Pelorhabdus rhamnosifermentans: one gene and its partner. The protein of the gene in region 2 interacts with the protein of the main gene of each other region in a pairwise test. Links are inferred from orthologs where the notes say so. Each region holds a gene or a part of one and is shown on either strand. Other genes may lie near its edges.

Region 1 (11,096 bases), on a different replicon or contig from region 2:
CCACATCAGCTGCTTTCGTAAAAATACCGCCGCCAACACGGGCAAAAAATGCAATGGCACTCGCGCCAAAAGCAAAACTATTAATAATTGCGGGGTCGCGAAAAATGATATACAAAACAGATACACCGAGCAAACCGAGACCAACAACAGACATGCCCATAACCGCACCTGCACGAAACGACACGCCCAGCGCTTTGTTCAAGCTGGTCCGTGCCGCTTCAGTAGTCCGAGCATTCGCTTTTGTTGTAGAGCTCATACCAATATAACCAGCAATGGCTGAGCAAATGGCCCCGACTAAGAACGAGACAGCCAGTTGATAACCTGTGAAGACGAAAAGAACGATAAAAATAAGCACAGTAAAGGGAATTAATGTTTTATATTGGCGATTCAAAAAAGCCATGGCTCCTTCAAAAATCGCCTGTGACAAACTTTGCATTTTTTCATTTCCAGGGCTCTCTTTCAGCACACTGGAGGCTAAATAGCCCGCAAAAAGTAAGGCCACAAGCCCGGCAACTGGCGCAATATAAATCAGTTCCATGCTAAACATCCTCCTTTAATCGGATCACCTGTCCACCATCAACCTCATGCGAACCGTCGGATTTATTGCGAAAGCTTTACTAAAATCATGGTCACGACAGCAAACACACCGCCAAGAATCATGGTGGCTCTTGACAAAAGTTCATCGAGCCCTTTTTTCTTACCACCAAAAATTGCATCGGCACCACCGCCGACAGAACCGCCCATTCCGGCACTTTTACTCGACTGCATGACAACTGCCGCAATCAACGCCACACAAATAAGACCTTCCAAAAACATCAGTGCTGTAAACAAGACATACACCTCCTACTTTATCTTATTTATTTTAGCATAAATCTATTCATATTGACAAGGGACCCTGTCATGCAATTCAGCTTGACAAGGTCCCTGCGACAATAAGATCATTTTTTACATCTACTTTAAATTATAGAAAACATGGAGTCCTTTATACTTCGAAAGCGTACTCAATTCTTCTTCAATACGAATAAGTTGATTAAACTTCGCGACACGATCCGTACGAGTAGGAGCACCTGTTTTAATCTGACCGGCATTAACAGCTACGGCAATGTCAGCAATTGTCGCATCTTCTGTTTCACCGCTGCGATGTGAAATGACGCAAGAATAACCAGCTCGTTTAGCCATTTCAATGGTATCAAAGGTTTCTGTCAAAGTACCAATTTGGTTCACTTTAATCAAAACGGAATTGGCAACCCCTTTTTCAATACCTTGAGACAGACGCTGCGTATTGGTTACGAATAAGTCGTCGCCAACAATCTGCACTTTACTGCCTAATTTATCAGTAAGAAGCTTCCAACCTTCCCAGTCATCTTCACTCAAACCATCTTCAATGGAAATGATCGGATATTTTTCAACAAGACTTTCATAGAAGGCAACCATTTCAGCCGATGTTTTCACAATGCCTTCACCAGCTAAATGATATTTTCCATCTTTAAAAATCTCTGATGCAGCCGTATCAATGGCAAGCATAATATCCTTGCCTGGTTTGTAACCAGCTTGTTCAATAGCAGTGACAATGGCAGACAAAGCTTCTTCATTAGAAGAAAGATCAGGAGCAAATCCACCTTCATCACCAATGGCCGTGTTTAATCCCTTGCCTTTGAGAACCTTTTTAAGAGTATGATAAATTTCCGCATTCCAACGTAATCCTTCCGTAAAGGTTGGGGCACCTACTGGCATGATCATAAATTCCTGAATATCGACATTATTATCAGCATGTTTTCCGCCATTTAAAATATTCATCATCGGTACAGGCAATTCTTTGGCATTAAATCCGCCAAGATACTGATAAAGCGGCAAGTCCAAAGCATCAGCAGCTGCTTTGGCTACAGCCAGAGAAACACCTAAAATAGCATTAGCACCAAGTGTCGCTTTATTCGGCGTACCATCGAGTTCAATCATGGCCTGATCAATCCCTACTTGATCAATGGCATCCATGCCAATAATTTCGGGAGCAATAACATCATTGACATTATCAACAGCCTTTTGCACACCTTTTCCTAAGTAACGTTTATCATCATTATCGCGTAATTCAACGGCTTCATAAGCACCTGTGGAAGCACCCGATGGAACAGAGGCGCGGCCAAGTGTGCCGTCTTCTAAATAAACATCCACTTCCACTGTAGGGTTACCACGGGAATCCATAATTTCGCGAGCAAAAACATCAGTAATAATTGTGTTCATTGTGAAAATCCTCCTTGAATTTCGCTATTTTTATTTATTCACTAGCAGGCTCTTTCCTGTCATAACAGGTGGTTGCTTCACTTGCGCTAATTGTAAAATAGTCGGCGCAATATCACATAAGCGGCCTTCATTTAGTTTGACCGCTTTATGCTGCTCTGAAACCATAATAAATGGAACAACATTTGTCGTATGGGCCGTAAAGGGTACTTGATTAACAGGATCATACATAAACTCAGCATTCCCGTGATCCGCTGTAATCAGCGTCACGCCACCACACTTTTTCATAGCATCCACCAGTCGTCCCACACAAGTATCTACTACACCTACTGCTTCAACAGCAGCAGCCATCACGCCTGTGTGACCCACCATATCGCCATTGGCATAATTAAGAATCACAAGATCATACTTACCTGATTCAATGGCAGCGACAACCTTATCTGTCACTTTCACAGCACTCATGGCTGGTTTGAGATCATAAGTCGCCACCTTAGGTGACGGAACAAGAATCCGTTCTTCGCCTGCGTAGGGTGTTTCTTCGCCGCCATTAAAAAAATAAGTCACATGGGCATACTTTTCTGTTTCAGCAATACGAAGCTGACAAAGTCCAGCCTGACTAAAGACCTGACCTAAAGTCTCATTAATTTCTTGCGGCGGATAAGCCACAGGAATGGCAAAATGTCCATCATACTGTGTCATACTGGCAAAATGAACAGGCACATATCCTGTCGTACGCTCGAAGCCCGCAAAATCGGGCTGAGTAAATACTTCAGTCAGTTGCCGAGCACGATCAGGACGGAAATTAAAGAATAGTATGCCATCATTTTCCTTTACCCCGCATGACGGACACGCAATGACAGTCGGCTTAACAAATTCATCTGTTTCACCGCGATCATAAGCCGCCTGAAGCGCTTCAGAAGCAGTTTTTTCTGTAAAACCTTTCCGGCTGACAATAGCATCATAGGCTGCTTGCGTCCTTTCCCAGCGCTTATCGCGATCCATAGCATAATAACGTCCAGCAATCGTTGCAATACTGCCAATACCAACCTTGGCCAAATGTTCTTCAAGTGTCGTCAAGAACTCTGCCGCACTAGAAGGCGGGACATCCCGTCCGTCAAGGAAGGCATGAATATAAACTTTCGTTAAACCTTGCTGCTTAGCTAGATCAATTAAAGCCAGCAAATGACTTAAATGACTATGGACACCACCGTCAGACAACAGTCCCATGAGATGGAGAGCTCCGCTATTTTTGCGTGTTTGTTCCATCACCTTCAGAAATACGGGATTTTTGAAAAAGTCGCCGTCCTTGATGGATTTCGTAATGCGTGTTAATTCTTGATAAATCACCCGCCCGGAGCCAATATTCAAATGGCCCACTTCAGAATTGCCCATTTGTCCTTCAGGCAATCCAACGGCTTCGCCTGAACAGCGCAACGTTGTCGTGGGATAATTTTTCGCAAATTCCGTCATATTCGGCGTATATCCCTTAACGATAGCATTATAGGGATCATCGGATTTTCCAACACCCCAGCCATCCAAAATAACTAAGGCAATGGGCGTTTGTAACTTACTCATAGCAATCGCTCCCTTAAATCACAACCAAAATAATTAGTACTGCACTATTTTGCTGAATCCTTCAGCATCTAAAGCCGCTCCGCCAACTAAGGCACCGTCAATATCACTCTTAGCCATTAATTCTGCAATATTGCCGGCCTTAACGCTGCCGCCATATAAGATGCGAACTTTTTGGGCTATCTCGTCACCGAATAATTTGGCTACGGTGATACGGACGAGAGAACAAACGGCATTAGCATCTTCGGCTGAGGCTGTGCGGCCTGTACCAATGGCCCAGATAGGTTCATAAGCAATAACCATACTAGCCACTTGCTCCGCAGTCAGCCCCACAAGGGCCGCTGCAACCTGACCGCCAACAAAGCTATTTGTTTGACCCGCCTCTTTTTGTTCTAAACTTTCACCGACACATAAAATTGGAGTGAGCTGATAATTAAAAGCAGCAATAAGCTTTTTATTGACTGTCTCATCCGTTTCAGCGAAATACTGTCGACGTTCAGAGTGACCAATAATGACATATTCACAACCGACATCTTTCACCATTTCCGGGGAAATTTCACCAGTAAAAGCACCTTTTTGTTCATAATGCATCGTTTGTGCTGCAAGTTTCACCTTAGAATTGCACAAAACGCTGCGCACGGCATAGAGAGCAGTAAATGTGGGGGCAATAACCACATCAGCCTGCGAAACACCGGCTGTCAATTTGACAACATCCTGTGCCAAAGCCAAGGCTTCGTTCACAGTTTGATGCATCTTCCAGTTGCCGGCAATCAAAGGATGCCGTACTTCGGCAATTGCGGCAATACCTGGCAATACCTTGCCTTCCAGATATTCTAAAGAAGCGCCGCCGCCTGTGGAGATATGACTAATCTGTCCGGATAGTCCCGTCTTTTCCAGTGCAGCAATTGAATCCCCGCCACCAACAATACTGACAGCACCTGAATCAGCTACAGCCTTCGCCACCGCTTCCGTACCGACAGCGAAAGCATCCATTTCAAAAACACCCATGGGGCCATTCCAGACAACTGTCTTAGCACCCTTGAGGGCCTGAGCAAAAGCTTGCTGTGTTTGGCAGCCAATATCGAGAGCCATGCCGTTTTCATCAATCTTGTCAACTGCTACTGTTTTATGAGGTGCATCAGCAGCAAAAGCCTCCGCTACGACAACATCTGTAGGCAATAAAAGATTCACATGACTGGCCTTGGCCTTAACAATTAATTCCTTGGCTAATGCAATTTTTTCTGTTTCAATAAGAGATTTTCCTATCCCATAGCCTTGGGCAGCCAAGAAGGTATTGGCCATACCACCACCAATAATTAAGGTATCCACCTTCGTCAATAAGTTGGCAATAACACCAATTTTATCCGATACTTTGGCTCCACCAATAATAGCTACAAAAGGATGAGCCGGATTTGTCACGGCCTGACCTAAAAAAGCAATTTCCTTCTCCATCAATAGACCGGCAACAACCGGAATATACTGAGAAATTCCCTCAACAGAAGCATGGGCCCGATGCGACACACCAAAAGCATCATTGACAGCCACATCAGCCAGTGATGCCAATTGTTTGGAAAAATCGGCATCATTTTTTTCTTCGGCTTTGTGGAACCGCAAGTTTTCAAGCATCAATATCTCACCTGATTGAAGACCCTTGGATGCTTTTTCGGCTTCCCTGCCAACACAATCCGCTGCAAACTGAACTTTCTTGTCAATCAATTTGGCAAGTGCCGCAGCAACGGGTTTCAAACTAAACTCAGCAACCACACTGCCTTTCGGACGTCCAAGATGCGCTGCTAAAATAATCGCAGCACCTTGTTTTAACAGATAGTTTAGCGTCGGAAGAGTGGCACGAATTCGCGTATCATCCGTAATATTTTGTTCTTTATCCATGGGAACGTTATAATCCACCCGGACAAAAACCTTTTTTCCCGCCAAATCAATATCTCTAATGCTTTTCTTATTCACTTTCTATACCTCCTAAAAAGGGTCACACTATCGGTAATGTGACCCTCTCCAGCTATTTTTAAGTTATGACAGATTTAAAACTTATGCGAGTTCGGCAAGATACTTAATTGTACGAACCATTTGACTTGTGTAACTATTTTCATTGTCATACCAGGAAACCACTTGTACCTGAGTCAAACCGTTATCCATCGGAGCTACCAATGTTTGCGTAGCATCGAATAAAGAACCGTATCTGATGCCAATAATATCACTAGATACCAATTCTTCTTCAGTATAGCCGAAAGATTCATCAGCTGCTGCTTTCATCGCTGCATTGATTTGTTCTTTTGTAACAGAACCTTTAACAACGGCTATTAAAATCGTAGTAGAACCTGTTGGAACTGGAACACGCTGTGCTGAACCGATTAATTTGCCTTGCAATTCAGGAATAACTAGACCAATCGCTTTCGCAGCACCCGTAGAGTTAGGAACGATATTCACTGCTGCAGCACGCGATCTTCTCAAATCACCTTTTCTTTGCGGGCCGTCAAGAGTCATCTGATCACCTGTATAAGCGTGAATTGTCGACATGATGCCACTCTGAATAGGAGCTAGCTTATTCAGAGTGTTAGCCATAGGAGCCAAGCAGTTTGTAGTACATGAAGCAGCGGAAATAACTGTATCGCTAGCTTTTAACACTTTGTGGTTTACATTATAAACAATTGTAGGAAGATCGTTTCCTGCCGGTGCGGATATAACAACTTTTTTAGCGCCTGCTTTAATATGTGCTGAAGCTTTTTCTTTAGAAGTGAAGAAACCTGTGCATTCAAGAACAACGTCTACACCCAGTTTGCCCCAAGGTAAATCTTCTGGTTTAGCCTGTGCATAGATTTTGATCTCTGTTCCATCAACAGTGATGGAATCTTCACCTGCAAATACTTTATCACCTAAAGCATATCTGCCCTGAGCCGAATCATATTTCAATAAGTGTGCCAGCATTTTAGGACTTGTTAGGTCATTGATTGCAACAACTTCATATCCTTCTGCCCCAAACATTTGCCTAAATGCAAGACGTCCAATACGTCCAAACCCATTGATAGCTACTCTAGTCGCCATAATACAATTCCTCCTAATTATTTCTTTTTATAATATTCTGCATGGCCTTGGCGGCTGTCTCGTCTGTTACAAGAATACCAGTTTGGCTAGCCCGCGCCACAGCAATAATTGCCTCAGCTTTACTAGCACCACCGGCAACGGCAATAACGGAATGAATATTTGCCAAGTCACCCAGGTGTAACCCTACACTGCTTGTTGCATAAACAATCTTGCCTTCTAGCGTACAATAATGTCCAAGTGCTTCACCCACAGCACCCTTGTTTAAAATATCCTGGACAACAGTTTGTTCCATATTACGACGCCTGGCCATGGCTTGCGCCTGACCAATACTATGAATAAGCACACTCGTATGTTTAATTAGTTCACGAATTTCCTTGGCCTGGGGATCGCTCTGTAAAATCACTTGCAAAGCTTCCTCATTAATGCCATCTGGAATATGCAGCAAACGATAGGACCCGCCCAGTTTTTCAGCCATGACAGCGGCAATACTATTCGCCTGAAGTTCTACGCGTTCACCCAAACCGCCTCTGGCTGGTACAACAATGGAATGAGGGCGACTGCAATTCACCGATTCGGCAATCATAGACATGGTTGTTCCACCACAAACAGCAAGGACCTTGCCATCTTCGGCAAATTGTCCAATAAGCATAGCGGCGGCTCGACCGAGTTCACGCAGCACCGTCGAATCTCCTTCAGAATCGCCGGGAATAATAATGACCTTCTCTAATCTCAGTTCACTGACTAACTCTTCTTCGAGTACTGTAAGACCATGAAGCATCCGGACATAATCGGCTAAATCCGCAATAAGCTGCTCTCCTTCGTCTGTCACATTCATACCAATTGAGGTAAATTCCAATAGTCCGGCATTTTTAAGAAAGTCCACTTGAGCACGAACAATACGTTCACCCATGTTAAGCGTGCTAGCCAAAGCACGTCTGCCGATGGGCTGAGCATACTGAATATGCCGCAAAATATGATACCTTTCTTCCATAACAGCGATTAATTCAGGTGCAATTTTTCGATGAAGCTGAATGATATTTTTCACATAACTGCTCCTTAAATTGGCTAGGATAATAAATAAGATTGCCTATAATGATATCATGGACGCTTTTTGTCCCTTAGGACTGTTTCGCGTCCCTTTGATATTATTATTCCCCAATTGCATAAAAAATCCTGCTTGAAAAATAAAAATTTTAAAATTAAAAAAATTAATAGCGTTTTCGTTTACTTGAAGAAGCAATTCCTAATTCTTCGCGATATTTCGTAACGGTACGACGAGAAAGAATCATCCCCTTTTTACTCAAAAGATCCGACAAAAGCTGATCACTCAAAGGTTTTTGGGGATTTTCACTTGCGACGAGTGCCTTGAGCTCATCTTTTGCCTGACTGGCTGCCACATCCGGTCCTGACGAACTATGAATGCTGGCCGAAAAAAAGGTCCGCAGTGCAAACAGTCCATGAGGCGTTGTCACATATTTGTTAGCAATGGCCCGACTCACCGTTGATTCATGCATTTCAATGGCGTCAGCCACTTTTTTCATTGTTAAAGGACGCAAATATTTGGGCCCCTGCTTAAAAAAGTCATATTGAAAGTGAATGAGCTGCTCCATAACGCGATACAAGGTACGACGACGCTGTTCAATACTTTTAATCAGCCAAGCAGCCGCATTCAAACGGCCTTCAATAAATTTTTTTGCTTCCAAATCAGTATCACGAATGACTTTTTTATAATAAGAACTAATGGTTAGTCGGGGTACAGACGTATCATTCACTAGAATGACGAAGGTTCCATTGACTTCCTCCACTGTAATATCAGGCACAATATAACCAGGATCGCCAGCAGCAGCAAACGCCCGGCCTGGTTTAGGATCAAGTGTTTTAATAATATCAATGGCAGCTTGCACCTCAGCAGGCGTCGTATGCAGTTTGTCTGCAATAACTTTGCATCTTCCTGCCGCCACTTCATCCAGGAAAGACATAATAATCTGATTTACTAAGTTATCGGCAACCTGCCGATAATCCAGCTGCAGCATCAAGCATTCTTTTAAATCACGACTGGCCACACCGACGGGATCAAAAGTTTGCAAAACATAAAGCATCCTTTCAACCTCATCATAAGGACGCTTGAGTCGCGCCCCAACCTCCTCAAGTTTACAAATTAAATAACCATTATCGTCAATACAGCCAATAAGATAACTTCCAAGCTCCCGTTCCCTTTGATTCAAAGCCATCAAATTCAATTGAAGTTCCAAATGTTCATGAAGCGTCTTCGTATAAATACCGACATTTTCATGAGGTCCGGAAGCTGCGTCTTGAATACTGCCTTTAGGCGTATCATCTTGGAAATATTCCATCCACTCATAAGAATCCTGTGAAGAATCTTCAGCAGTCTGTTCAGTACTTGTATCAGAAAGATCTTCGCTCGGAGGATCTTCAATTTCCAGTACAGGGTTTTCTTGCAATTCTTGCTCAACAAGTTCACATAAATCAAAAGAAGAAAGTTGTAAAATAGCAATAGCTTGACGAAGTTCCGGCGTCATAATCAACTTTTGAGTGAGTTCCAGCTTTAGACCATAGTCCATATGCATGCATATCCCTCCTTGTTGCCGACATAAAAATCCCCTTAATTAATAAAAACTGCAAGCGCTTTATTCATAAATAATACAGCGACATAGAAATCGTATTACTATAGCGAAAATCAAGTAAAACGGTGAAGAAAAAAACTATGCCAACATCAAAATTTTTCAAGTGAACGCTTAGCTTGTACCATAATGGCACATTCCAAACGTTTTTTTTGCAAAGAGCAGCCCAGTTCATAAGGTTTTTTAATATCGTGATTCATTAAATCTGCGTTGGCATGACAACCACCGCTGCAATAAAACCTTGCCCAGCAATCAGGACATTTCTCTTTGTTCAAAACATGCGTCTCGCGAAATTTAATTGGAAGTTCCGAGTTCGTTACCCCCGTAAACACATCGCCGAGCTTATATTCTTCCCGACCCACGAACTGATGACAGGGATAAAGTTCGCCTTGCGGCGAAACAGCAAAATATTCATGTCCAGCACCGCAGCCGCTTAATCTTTTGGCAACACACGGTCCATGATTCAAATCTAAGTTAAAATGGAAAAACTCAAAACCATTGCCTGACTGCTTTCTTTCCAAATAAGCAGCAGTCAGTTTGTCATATTCGGCAAATATTCGGGGCAAATGTTCTTCTGTCAAACGATAATCGGCTTCTTTCTCAATAACAGGCTCTACAGAAAGTTCCTTAAACCCCATATCAGCCATAGCTAAAACATCATTAGCAAAATCAAGATTTTTTGCTGTATAGGTACCGCGCACATAATAGTTTTCATTATTACGCGAAAAAATAAACTTAGCCATTTTAGGCTGCACCGTCGAAAAACTGCCTTGACCATTGGGGAAAGGCCGCATACCGTCATGCGTCGTTTGACGTCCATCTAAACTTAAAACAAGGGCAATGTTATTATCATTCAAATAGTCAATCGTTTCGTCATCAAGCAGAACAGCATTTGTCGTTAAGGTTAATTTGAATATTTTACCTGTCTCCTGTTCCTTCTGACGAACATAAGTCACAATCTGCTTCACTACAGGCAAATTCATGAGTGGCTCGCCGCCAAAAAAATCTATTTCACAATGACGACGACTGCCACTGTGCTCGATAATATAGTCCACGGCCTTTTTCCCTACTTCAAAGCTCATTAACGTACGATCATGGCCAAAATCACCTGTTCCAGCAAAGCAATAGCCGCAACGCAAATTACAGTCATGAGCCACGTGAAGGCACAGAGATTTTACAACAGGTTTCTCACGGAAAACCATGGGAGCCGAAATTTCCGGTGTAAAGAGCTGTTCTGCCTGCTCCAATTCCCTTAACTCAGCCATAGCTTCCGTAAGTGCTTCGACAGAATAAGTACTCCCAAGCTGTTCAATAACCTCTTGATCATTGTGACCTTTAAAAATATCCAAAATATCATAGACTAATTTATCCACCACATGGACAAGACCACTATTAATATCTAGTACAATATATAATCCTAATAAATAAAACTTATGAATTCCCTTATGCATGCTTCAATTCCTCTCATAAAAAAAATGCAGCCCCTTTGCCTAAAACAAGCAGGGGCTGTTTGCTAAAAAAATTACTTTTGGCAAACTTGATTGCCTACAGTGCAAGATGTTTTACAGGCTGATTGACAGGATGCCT
Region 2 (11,056 bases):
TATTTATTGGCCTTTGTTGGTGGTGATTGCGTAGAAACAGTACTCATGCGTCAACCTTATGGCAATAGTATCTGTATTTCTACCCAAGTAGGGTGTGCCATGGGATGTTTATTTTGTGCTTCGACTTTAAATGGACTTGTACGGAATTTAACAGTAGGCGAGATATTGGCGCAGGTAGTTTTTATGCAACAACAACTTGCAGTGGCGCAGCAAAAAGTCGATACGATTGTTGTCATGGGTTCAGGTGAGCCTTTGCACAACTATGATCATTTAGTTCAGTTTTTGAAACTTTGTCATGAAGACTATGTCTTTCATTTGGGATACCGTCATATTACGGTGTCTACAGCAGGCATTGTGCCGAAAATTTATGCTCTTGCCAAAGAGCAACTTCCTGTAACTCTATCAATTTCGCTTCATGCTCCGACTGATGAGCTTCGTTCACGCCTCATGCCTGTGAATAGGCGATTTTCTCTTGCGGATCTTTTGACAGCAGGTGATGCTTATGCAATGGAGACTGGACGACGTGTTACTTATGAATACATCCTCATTGCTGGAGTCAATGACGGCGAGGAACAAGCTCGTCTGCTGGCAAAACTTATGAAAGGCAAGCTGGCTAATGTCAATTTGATTCCGGTAAATCCTGTTGTTGAGCGTGGGCTAGCGCGGCCGAAGGCTGAGCAAATGGAACGATTTGCTAAAGTTTTAGAAGAACGTCATATTACGGTGACGGTGAGACGAGAAATGGGTGGTGACATTCAAGCCGCTTGTGGTCAGCTTCGCCATCAGATTTTAGCAGGAAAAGACGTTAAATGATCTTGAATTTTTTGACTATGCGATAAAATTCGCATATAATGATTTATAAGTTACAAAATTTCGCATATTGGAGTGTCTGTTGTGAAATTTGTGCGCAATTTAGAGAATCTTTTTGAGAAATATATAGAAGGCTATTGTAATGCGAAATTTTCTGGCGATTTACAGCCAGCTGAAATTGCTAAACATGTGATTCGCGAAATGGAAAATAAACGTTCCATCGGAATTTCCAAGACTTATGTACCGAATCACTATTGTATCGCTCTTGGTACACATGATTATGAAAATCTTTTGCCTGTTGTGGCAGCGATTCAAGACGAGCTTTCCCAACATTTATTTGCAGCACTTGAGAGAAGGGGCTATACGATTTTAGGGCAGCCTAGTTTTGAGTTTGTGGCAGATTCCACTGCGAAGAAAAATAGTTTTAGCGTGGAGGGGGAATTTACGGAAGCCATTCCGTATGAGAAAACGGTGCAACAGTCTAAGGCAACGGATGAGCCTACAGATTTTGGTCAAACGAAAAAATTTACTCGAACACCTGTAGTTGGGCAGGAATCTCCTAAGTTTCAGGGGCTCATTACCGTTGTGGAAGGTCCTGATGAAGGACTAAAAATTCCAGTGGGTACGCAACGCTTTCATATGGGGCGGCGGGAGAGCAATGAACTTTCTCTGACTGATATGAATACGTCGCGTCTTCATGCTTATATCTCTTATGAAGCAGGTCAACATGTATTAAGCGATGCGCAGAGCCTCAATGGCACGTATGTGAATGGAAGCCGGATTAGCCGGAAAATACTGCAGTCAGGGGATCAAATTAAAATCGGTCACACCCTGCTAAGTTATGAGGTGATCTGATGTGACGCATATAGCTTTGCCTGTCATTAGTATTGGTCAGACTTTTGCAATCATTGGGATGTTTTTGCAGTATAGTTTATTGCTTTTAATTTATTATTTTTTATATCGCATCATTCATTTCGGCTACGGTGATCTTTCAAAGCAGCCACAAGCTGCTGCTCAGACGGATTCTATTCAAGAAAGTGCAGCAAGACTTGTTGTGATGAATCCAGGGAGTGAACAGCATCTTCAGACAGAGTATGTCATTCATGAAGGAATAACATTTGGGCGCAACAAGCATAATACGGTTATTTTAGAAGATCCATTTGTTTCGTATGAACATGCCTGTATTAGCCCTGTCAGGCAAGATTATGTTCTAACTGATTTACATAGTCGAAATGGTGTTTTTGTTAATGAAACCAAGATCCAGGCAGAATGGATGCTCAGTCCGGGTGATGAAATTCGGATCGGGGCTGTCATATTTCGGTTTGAGAGGTGAGCAACGTGTTAGCTTTTGTGAAAACAGACATTGGTTTAGTACGTGAAGTGAATGAAGATCAATTTGCATTTCAACCGCCGAACCTGTTTGTTGTTGCCGACGGAATGGGGGGGCATGTGGCAGGTGAAATTGCAAGTAAATTAGCTGTTACGACGATTGCCCAATATATTGATGAGCACTTCGATAGTGAGCATATTGAGCAGATGCTTGAACGAGCTGTTCATTTGGCTAATCAGCATATTTACGAACGTTCGCAGCAAGGTCGGCAGTATTTGGGAATGGGTACTACCGTAACGGCTTGTTATGTAGTAGATAATCTTCTTTACTGGGCCCATGTAGGCGATAGTCGGATGTATCTTCTTCATGGCAGTGAACTCAAGCAAATTACAGATGATCATTCGCTTGTTGGTGAATTACTGCGTAATGGCACGATTACCAAAGCAGAAGCAGCCGTCCATCCCCAAAGAAATATTTTAACAAGGGCTGTTGGAACAAGTAGCAAAATTTTAGTTGATTCAGGTCATTTAGAATGGGAAAAAACAGATGTCATACTGCTTTGTACAGATGGTCTTAGCGGACTTGTTTCTGAAGATAAAATCAGCGAATTGTTAGTTGCAGCCCGTGAGGATGGCCAGTCTGCCATTGATTGCCTTGTTCAACAAGCGTTAGCTGCAGGAGGTCACGATAATATTACTGTGATTTTAGCTCATTATACAGGGGTAGATTAAGATGACAACTCTTTGTTCCCGTCAGGAAAGATGGCTGTTTTTCATTGCGTCAGTCATTTTTGTGAATGGGTTGCTTGCAGTGAGTCTGGCACGTGGTGTTATTGATGTGAAGGCACTAGCCATTGCACTCGCTATCATTGTACTTGGGGCTGTCGTTCATTTAGTTATTCGTAAAATGAATCCTGTTGGCGATCCTTTCTTATTTCCTTGTTCTTTTGTCTTGGCAGCAATTGGATTGATCATGATTTATCGTCTTAAACCAGCGTTGTTTGAGCTTCAGGCGCTGTGGACTTCACTCGGGCTTCTTGTCTTTACCGTCAGTACCTACTATTTTCGTAAACTAGAAAAATTAGCTGATTATAAGTATGTTCTTGGCATTATCGGGATTGGACTTTTGCTAGCTGCTGTTTTATTTGGCGTAGATATTGGCGGACATAAAAGCTGGATTGTATTGGGTCCGATTCGGTTTCAACCCTCTGAATTTGCTAAAATTTTTGTCGTCCTTTTTTTAGCAGGGTATTTAGATGAAAACAGCGAATTATTACGCTTTGCTACGAAACGTTATGCCTTTCTTGAAATTCCTGAGTTCCGATTTTTAGCACCAATTATTTTTTTATGGATATTAACGAGTGTCATGTATGTTGTTCAACGTGATTTCGGGTCAGCCCTGTTATATTTTGGAACAGTCATTATTATGGTTTATATGGGGAGCGGCAAGGCAAGCTTCCTAGCTATTGGCTCACTGCTCTTTTTGTGTGGTAGTGCTGTTAGTTATAAGTTTTATTCTCATATTCAAACGCGGGTCGATATTTGGCTCAATCCTTGGTCTGATCCGTCAGGACGGGCCTTTCAGATTGTTCAATCCTTGTTTGCTTTAGGCAGTGGCGGTCTTTTAGGTAGTGGACTGACCTATGGCTTTCCTGAATTGATTCCTGAAGTTCATACGGATTTTATTTTTGCTGCTATTGGTGAGGAATTGGGTTTTGCTGGCGCTACGGCTGTGATGCTACTTTATATTTTTTTGATTTATCGTGCTTTTCGAACGTCCCTTCAGGCTCCCACCCCTTATTTAATGCTTGTAGCAGGAGGACTCGCTACTGTCTTATCTTTGCAGGTTTTTCTTATTGTCGGTGGTGTCATTAAGTTCTTTCCTTTGACAGGTATTCCTCTTCCTTGGATTAGTTATGGTGGGAGTGCCATTGTCTCTAATTTCATTTTACTTGCTATGCTTTACTCTGTATCAGGAAGAAGGTCTGCTTATGAATAATCCACTAGCAGACGCCATTCGTAAAGTTGCCTATAGTTTGCTTACACTACTTGTAGTACTAATTTTCTATTTAACTTATATTCAATTTTACGAAGGTTCCTTTTTATCATCTCATCCGCTGAATCGCCGGAGTGCACTCTTAATGAAACAAGTAGAACGGGGTGCGATACTTGATAAAAATGGCAAGATACTCGCTCAAAGCCGCTTAGACTCTGATGGTTATAAGCGTGTTTATCCGGAGGGCCGATTGTTTGCACAACTTGTTGGCTATTCCAGTGATAAATTGGGTAAAACAGGAATAGAAAGCACTGCTAATGGCGAATTATCTGGTATGAGTGATCCCTGGCGCTATTTTGGTGCCATTAGTCATGTTTTATTTACGCGGCATGGCCATTCTGTTGTTTTGAATGTGGATGCCAATGTACAAGAAGTGGCCTATCGTGCGCTGGGGAACCATAAAGGGGCTGTTGTTGCTATTTCACCGAAAACAGGCCAAATCCTGGCGCTTGTCACGAAACCTGCCTTTGATCCAAACCACATTGAAGAAGAATGGCAATCCATTTCTACTTCGACAGAGGGTCTCTTGCTGAATCGTGCTGTACAGGGACTTTATCCACCGGGTTCGACGATGAAGGTATTAACAGCCGAAGCGGCTCTATTTGAAAATGTCGCCACGATCAACAAAACCTATCAATCAAAGGGTATGCTAAAGATTCCGCCTGATTATGTACTTCATGAAATTAATGATAAAGCTTATGGAAATCTTACATTACAACAAGCTTTTGCTGTATCATCCAACGTTGTTTTTGGCAAAATTGCTTTAGAGTTAGGCCGTGCACGACTGGCCAAAGCCTATGACCGTTTTGGCTTTCAAAAATCCTTAGATCCTTCTATTTCGGAATCTATGTCTCGCCTTCCTGATTTTCCGCAGTTAAGTGACGGTGATTTAGCGCAAAGTGGTATCGGTCAGGCTAGTTTGCTTGTAACACCGCTTCGCATGGCTATGCTTGCTGCCGCTATTGCCAATCAGGGTAAAATGATGGAACCTTATTTGATGAATAAAATTGTTGATGCACAGGGGAGTATCGTCAAACAGTATTCGCCGCATGAGTGGCTGACTGCGACAACACCTGAAATTGCTTTCCTTGTCAAGCAGATGATGGTTTCTGACGTTGACCAGGGAACTGGCCGTGGCGCTGGCATATCAGGCATTTCTGTGGCTGGTAAAACAGGAACAGCTGAAAATCCTCATGGTGAGGATCATGCTTGGTTTATTGGTTTTGCACCTGCAGAACATCCGGTTGTTGCAGTTGCCGTAATTGTTGAAAATGGTGGTTTTGGCGGCACAATCGCGGCCCCAATAGCTAGGCAAGTTTTTTCAGCAGTACTACATTAAGGAGGTGAATGATTTTGCTGATAAACCGTACTCTTGATCACCGTTACACCTTGCTGGAATTAGTAGGTGGTGGTGGAATGGCTGAAGTGTATCGGGCTCATGATGAGTTATTAGATCGCTTTGTGGCTGTAAAAATACTTCGTTCGCAGTTCACGACCAATGAGGAATTTGTAACAAGATTTCGCCGGGAGGCCCAAGCAGCAGCAAAATTATCTCATCCAAACATTGTAAATGTTTATGATGTTGGGATAGATGAAGAAATTTATTACATTGTCATGGAATACATATCAGGTGAGACACTGAAAGATAAAATTGATCGTGATGGTGTTTTGTCTGTTGAAAATGCCGTCCATATTGCCGATGAAATTGCGCAGGCCCTCGAACATGCCCATCAAAATCACTTAGTTCACTGTGATATTAAACCGCATAATATTATGGTAACAACATCGGGACGTATTAAGGTAACGGACTTTGGTATTGCTCGTGCTGTTACGTCGGCTACGATGGTTCATACGGGTACGATTATTGGTTCTGTACATTATTTCTCCCCAGAGCAGGCCAAGGGAGCTCCTGTTAGTGCGCAATCAGATATTTATTCGTTGGGTGTTGTTCTCTATGAAATGCTGACAGGAAAGGTGCCTTTTGAAGGCGATTCACCCATTAGTATTGCTATTAAACATATTCAAGAGGAACCTGTTCCTCCTTGCCAGATTAATTCAGAAATTCCGCCGTTAGTCGAGGCGATTGTTTTAAAAGCGATGGCGAAACAGCCTGAAGACAGATTCTCTAATATTAGTGAAATGATTAATGATCTCCATTTGGCACAAGGTTATTTGCGTGATGACAGCACGCGGCGTATTTCTCGTGAAGAATATCCGACACAGCTCTTAACAGGTATGAATGAAGCCTTACGTGACAGTGGACATGACCGAACAACAGCGTTGCAACCGAACGCAATGGAACTTGCCAATAAGCGTCGGAAAAAAGCCTGGGCCATTGCAATTGTATTCTTTTTATTACTAGGATTTGCTGGTGGTGCCTTTTTAGCATTTGGTAAATTTTGGAGTGGAGCTGAAGTGGCTGTGCCTGACGTAACAGGAAAATCCGTGGAGCAGGCCAAAAATATTTTGACAAGCCATAATCTCAGAGTTTCCGTCTCGGAAGTATTTAATGATAAAGTGGCTGCTGGACAGGTTATTTCGCAAACCCCTGAAGCAGGTAGTGTTGTAAAGGAACAACGGACAATTAATTTGATTGTCAGCCGTGGGGGTGAAGTGACATCTGTGCCTGATTTACGGGGATTAAGCCGCCGCGATGCCGAAATTGCGCTAAAAAATGCCGGTCTTGTATTAGGCAAGGTTGACGAGCAATCGTCTAGTGATGCACCGCCTGATTCTGTTTTAAGTCAGTATCCTCGTCCACCTGCTCAAGTAAGCAAGGGGACGGCAGTGGATATTGTGGTAAATAAGGCGGCAGTGAAGAAGCAGATGTTACCCGATTTTAGGGGAACAGTTTTGAGTGCTGTTTCGGCACAATTAGATAATTTGAAATTGAAAGTAGGGAATGTGACTGAGGTCGCTAGCGATAAATATCCTCCAGGCACCATTATTGACCAACGTCCAGCACCCAATTCGGAACTTGTTGAAGGTGGAGCAGTTGACTTTACTGTGGCTAAAGCAGGCAGTTCTGCCAAACGGGCGACTGTCTCCATTACTGTGCCAGATGGGCCTGTTCGTCAAGCAGTCCAAATTGTTGTAACTGATTCTAATGGTCGCCGTGTTGTTTATGAGAACGTACATAAGCCAGGCGATAAGATTGAAAAGCAAGTGGAAGGCAGTGGCTCTGTGCGTGTCCAAATCTATATTAACGGCGGGCTTTTGCAAGAGCAAACATTATAGGAGTGATGGGAATTGGCAGGAATTCGGCTATGCTGTTAAAAGGAATCGTCGTAAAGGCATACAATAGCTATTACGCTGTACAAACAGACAAGGAATCCAAAATTGTTCTTTGCACAGTGAGAGGACGGTTAAAACAAGCAAGGTTTACCTTGCTTGTTGGTGACCAAGTGGAGTACACCGTAAGCAGCGGACAAAAAGGATCGATTGAAGCCATTTTGCCACGTGTGAGCATGTTAAAGCGTCCCATGGTGGCCAATGTCGATCAAGTGGTTCTTACCTTTGCCTGTCGTCATCCTGATTTTAGTTTGCAAATTGTGGATCGCTTTCTTGTTCTTGCTGAGGCTTCTCAGCTTCATTCTGTGCTGTGTTTTAACAAGGTTGATCTTGCGAATCGGCAGGAAATTGAACAAGTAGCCGATATGTATCGCGCTATCGGTTATCCTGTGCTCATTGTTGCTGCCAAACAGCATGAGGGTATTGAGGACTTGCGTCGGTTACTTCATGATCATATTTCCGTGTTTGCCGGACCGAGTGGTGTGGGTAAATCAACTCTATTAAATGCAATTGAACCAGGGCTGTTACTTAAAACAGGCGATTTAAGTGAAAAAATTGGCCGCGGCAAGCATACAACCCGTCATGCCGAACTTTTATCCTTGATCGGGAATGGCTTTGTTGTTGATACACCGGGTTTTTCTTTTACGGAGTTTATTGATATGGCAGAACAAGAAGTGCGAGATTGCTTTCCTGAATTCCATGAGCTTCAAGCTCCTTGTAAATTTAGTTCCTGCCTGCATGACCGTGAGCCTCAGTGCGGGGTGAAGAAAGCTGTATTACAAGATGAAATTTGTTCAAGCCGTTATGAAAATTACTTAGCCATTCTTCATGAGATACAAGCAAATAAAAAGGGGTATAGATCATGAATACAATTAAAATTGCTCCATCCATTTTATCAGCCGATTTTTCTTGCCTGGCTGACGAAATAAAACGAGTCGAAGAGGCGGGTGCCGATCTTATCCATATTGATGTGATGGATGGTCATTTTGTGCCTAATCTCACCTTTGGTCCACCTGTTGTTGCTGCCATCCGTAAAGTAACAAAGTTACCCTTTGATGTGCACCTCATGATTACCAATCCCGAGGAGTTTATTACGCCTTTTGCCAAGGCAGGTGCCGATATTCTTACGGTTCACGCCGAAACAACGCATCATTTGCACAAAGCCTTACAGGAAATTCATGGTTTGGGTATGAAAGCGGGGGTTTCTTTGAATCCGGCTACACCTCTGACCTTAATTGAGGAAGTCCTAGAGGATATTGATATGATTCTTATTATGACTGTCAATCCAGGTTTCGGTGGTCAATCTTTTATTCCCTCTACTTTACATAAAATTAAGCGCTTGCGAGCTATGCTTAATGAACAAAAGCTTAGTACGAATATTGAAGTAGATGGTGGTATTACGACTCAAAATGCGGTGGAAGCTATTCAAGCAGGTGCAACTATTCTTGTGGCAGGATCTGCTATTTATTCTGCTCAGGACATGAAGGAGACTGTTCAGCTTCTTAAGGGTTGCTAAGGCTGATTGGTTGTGGTAAACTATATGTAAGTTGAGGATATGACCTCGATAAAATATAATAATATAGCCTTTGGGGCCAGGTGAGAAAGAAGTTCTTTCAATTCCTGACCGGCGGTAAAGCCCGCGAGCCGTAATGGTTGATCCGGTGTAGTTCCGGAGCCGACAGTAAAGTCTGGATGAAAAAAGGCGCACAAGTATTGCTTGTTATTTGAGCTGTTTTTAAGCCCCATTGTAAGATTTTCTTACAAGGCTTGAAAACAGCTTTTTATATGCGCATTTTGCGTAATGTTTTAGAAGAGTGGTGGTGATTTTATGCAAAATCAAATCAAAATTCATGAGCACTATATGAAGCAGGCTCTTCAATTAGCACGATTGGCTGCAGGTTGTACAACACCCAATCCGCTTGTTGGGGCGGTCATTGTTAAAGAGGATCAAGTGATTGGACAAGGTTACCATCATATGGCTGGAACGCCGCATGCTGAGATTCATGCTCTCCGTGAGGCTGGCGACGAGGCCAAGGGAGCAACGCTTTATGTAACACTTGAGCCTTGTTGTCATTCAGGGCGTACGGGTCCTTGCACAGAAGCCATTATTTCAGCTGGGATTGCGAAAGTTGTTGTTGCCATTACTGATCCCAATCCCCTTGTAGCAGGTCAAGGCCTGCGCCGTCTTCGTGAGCAGGGAATCGAAGTAATTGATGGTGTTTGCTGCCTTGAGGCTGTGCGTCTTAATGAAGCATTTGTGAAATGGGTTACATCTCATATGCCTTTTGTATTATTAAAGGCAGCCATGACACTAGATGGAAAAATTGCTACAGCAACGAAAAAATCAAAATGGATTACAGGAGATGAAGCCCGGCAGCGTGTCCATCTGTTGCGCAATCAATATGACGGCATTTTAGTTGGTATTGGAACGGTGCTTGCCGATGATCCGCTGCTTACGACGCGCTTACCTGATCGAGAAGGGTGCCAGCCTACACGAATCATTGTGGATAGTTTAGCACGTACGCCACTGACAAGCCAAGTCGTCGTGAATAAACAGGCGCCAACCATTATTGCTGTAACTGAGGCGGCACCGCAAGAAAGAATTGAGGCTCTTAAGGAATGTGGTGTCGAAGTCATGCTTGTTTCGTCTGGAGTCGGCGGCATTGATTTGCGTCCGTTATTTTTTGAGCTGGCCAAGCGGCCCTTGACAAGTATCTTGGTTGAGGGAGGCGCTGGCGTGAATAGCTCTGTTTTGGCCGAAAACCTTGTGGATAAAGTGGAATGGTTTATTGCTCCGAAAATTTTCGGCGGAACAAATGCACCTTCGCCTGTTGCTGGCCCGGGAGTAGCGGACATCGCTGCTGCCTATGAATTGGAAGAAGTCAGTATAACTCAGTTTGGTAGTGATCTCATGGTGAGCGGTTACATAAAAAGCAGGGAGGCGCGTGATGTTTACCGGACTTGTGGAAGAATGTGGTAGAATAAAAAAAATAACAGCTACAGCTCGCTCGGTACGCTTGACAGTCGAAGCAAAAAAGATACTTGATGATGTCAAAATCGGTGACAGTATTGCTGTAAACGGCGCTTGTCTGACTGTAGTAGATCAGGGTGATAGCTTTTTTGTTGCCGATGTCATGCCAGAAACAGTCAAGCAGACGGGACTCAAAGAATTACAGACAGGTGCCGCCGTAAATTTAGAGCGGACGTTGCGCATCGGTGACAGATTAGGTGGTCATATTGTCAGTGGCCATGTTGATGGTATTGGCAAGATTACGGGAATTTCAAAAGACGATATTGCAGTGCTGCTGACCATTGAAAGCACGCCTGATGTCATGAAATATATTGTGAGAAAAGGCTCTATAGCCATTGATGGAATTAGTTTGACTGTTGTTTCTTGTACAGAAAAAGCCTTTTGTGTTTCCTTGATTCCTCATACTTATGCTGTCACAGCTCTTGCTGAAAAAAAGCGGGGAAGTTTCGTGAATTTAGAAACAGATATCTTGGGACGCTATATAGAAAAACTGCTGCATTGTTCAGCGAATCAGGAAGGTCAGCCTGTTTCTCCTTCTG

The links.
Region 1: the proteins of rpe (region 2) and eno interact in binary tests that used the Escherichia coli proteins (3 or more experiments, as listed by UniProt). The link is inferred for Pelorhabdus rhamnosifermentans from one-to-one orthologs.

Annotation. Positions count from the first base shown.
Region 1 is NZ_JAHGVE010000001.1:320,391-331,486, reverse strand. The notes cover bases 96-3,092. They hold eno (phosphopyruvate hydratase), read right to left. Parts: upstream 2,239-3,092; coding sequence 952-2,238; downstream 96-951. Other genes in these bases: gpmI (2,3-bisphosphoglycerate-independent phosphoglycerate mutase), read right to left, coding at 2,269-3,092; secG (preprotein translocase subunit SecG), read right to left, coding at 601-840; Ga0466249_RS01625 (sodium-translocating pyrophosphatase), read right to left, coding at 96-538. Also shown: more of Ga0466249_RS01625, read right to left, coding at 1-95; more of gpmI, read right to left, coding at 3,093-3,810; tpiA (triose-phosphate isomerase), read right to left, coding at 3,844-5,772; gap (type I glyceraldehyde-3-phosphate dehydrogenase), read right to left, coding at 5,854-6,867; Ga0466249_RS01595 (sugar-binding transcriptional regulator), read right to left, coding at 6,881-7,912; rpoN (RNA polymerase factor sigma-54), read right to left, coding at 8,076-9,455; scfB (thioether cross-link-forming SCIFF peptide maturase), read right to left, coding at 9,602-10,960; scfA (six-cysteine ranthipeptide SCIFF), read right to left, coding at 11,032-11,096. UniProt on the Escherichia coli protein: Catalyzes the reversible conversion of 2-phosphoglycerate (2-PG) into phosphoenolpyruvate (PEP). It is essential for the degradation of carbohydrates via glycolysis.
Region 2 is NZ_JAHGVE010000004.1:95,784-106,839, forward strand. Bases 7,219-10,175 are described here. They hold rpe (ribulose-phosphate 3-epimerase), read left to right. Parts: upstream 7,219-8,348; coding sequence 8,349-9,002; downstream 9,003-10,175. Other genes in these bases: pknB (Stk1 family PASTA domain-containing Ser/Thr kinase), read left to right, coding at 7,219-7,432; rsgA (ribosome small subunit-dependent GTPase A), read left to right, coding at 7,438-8,352; ribD (bifunctional diaminohydroxyphosphoribosylaminopyrimidine deaminase/5-amino-6-(5-phosphoribosylamino)uracil reductase RibD), read left to right, coding at 9,315-10,175. Outside these bases: dual-specificity RNA methyltransferase RlmN, read left to right, coding at 1-813; Ga0466249_RS27095 (FHA domain-containing protein), read left to right, coding at 895-1,665; Ga0466249_RS27505 (FHA domain-containing protein), read left to right, coding at 1,667-2,143; Ga0466249_RS06560 (Stp1/IreP family PP2C-type Ser/Thr phosphatase), read left to right, coding at 2,149-2,871; Ga0466249_RS06565 (FtsW/RodA/SpoVE family cell cycle protein), read left to right, coding at 2,873-4,138; Ga0466249_RS06570 (peptidoglycan D,D-transpeptidase FtsI family protein), read left to right, coding at 4,131-5,534; more of pknB, read left to right, coding at 5,549-7,218; more of ribD, read left to right, coding at 10,176-10,466; Ga0466249_RS06595 (riboflavin synthase), read left to right, coding at 10,435-11,056. UniProt on the Escherichia coli protein: Catalyzes the reversible epimerization of D-ribulose 5-phosphate to D-xylulose 5-phosphate.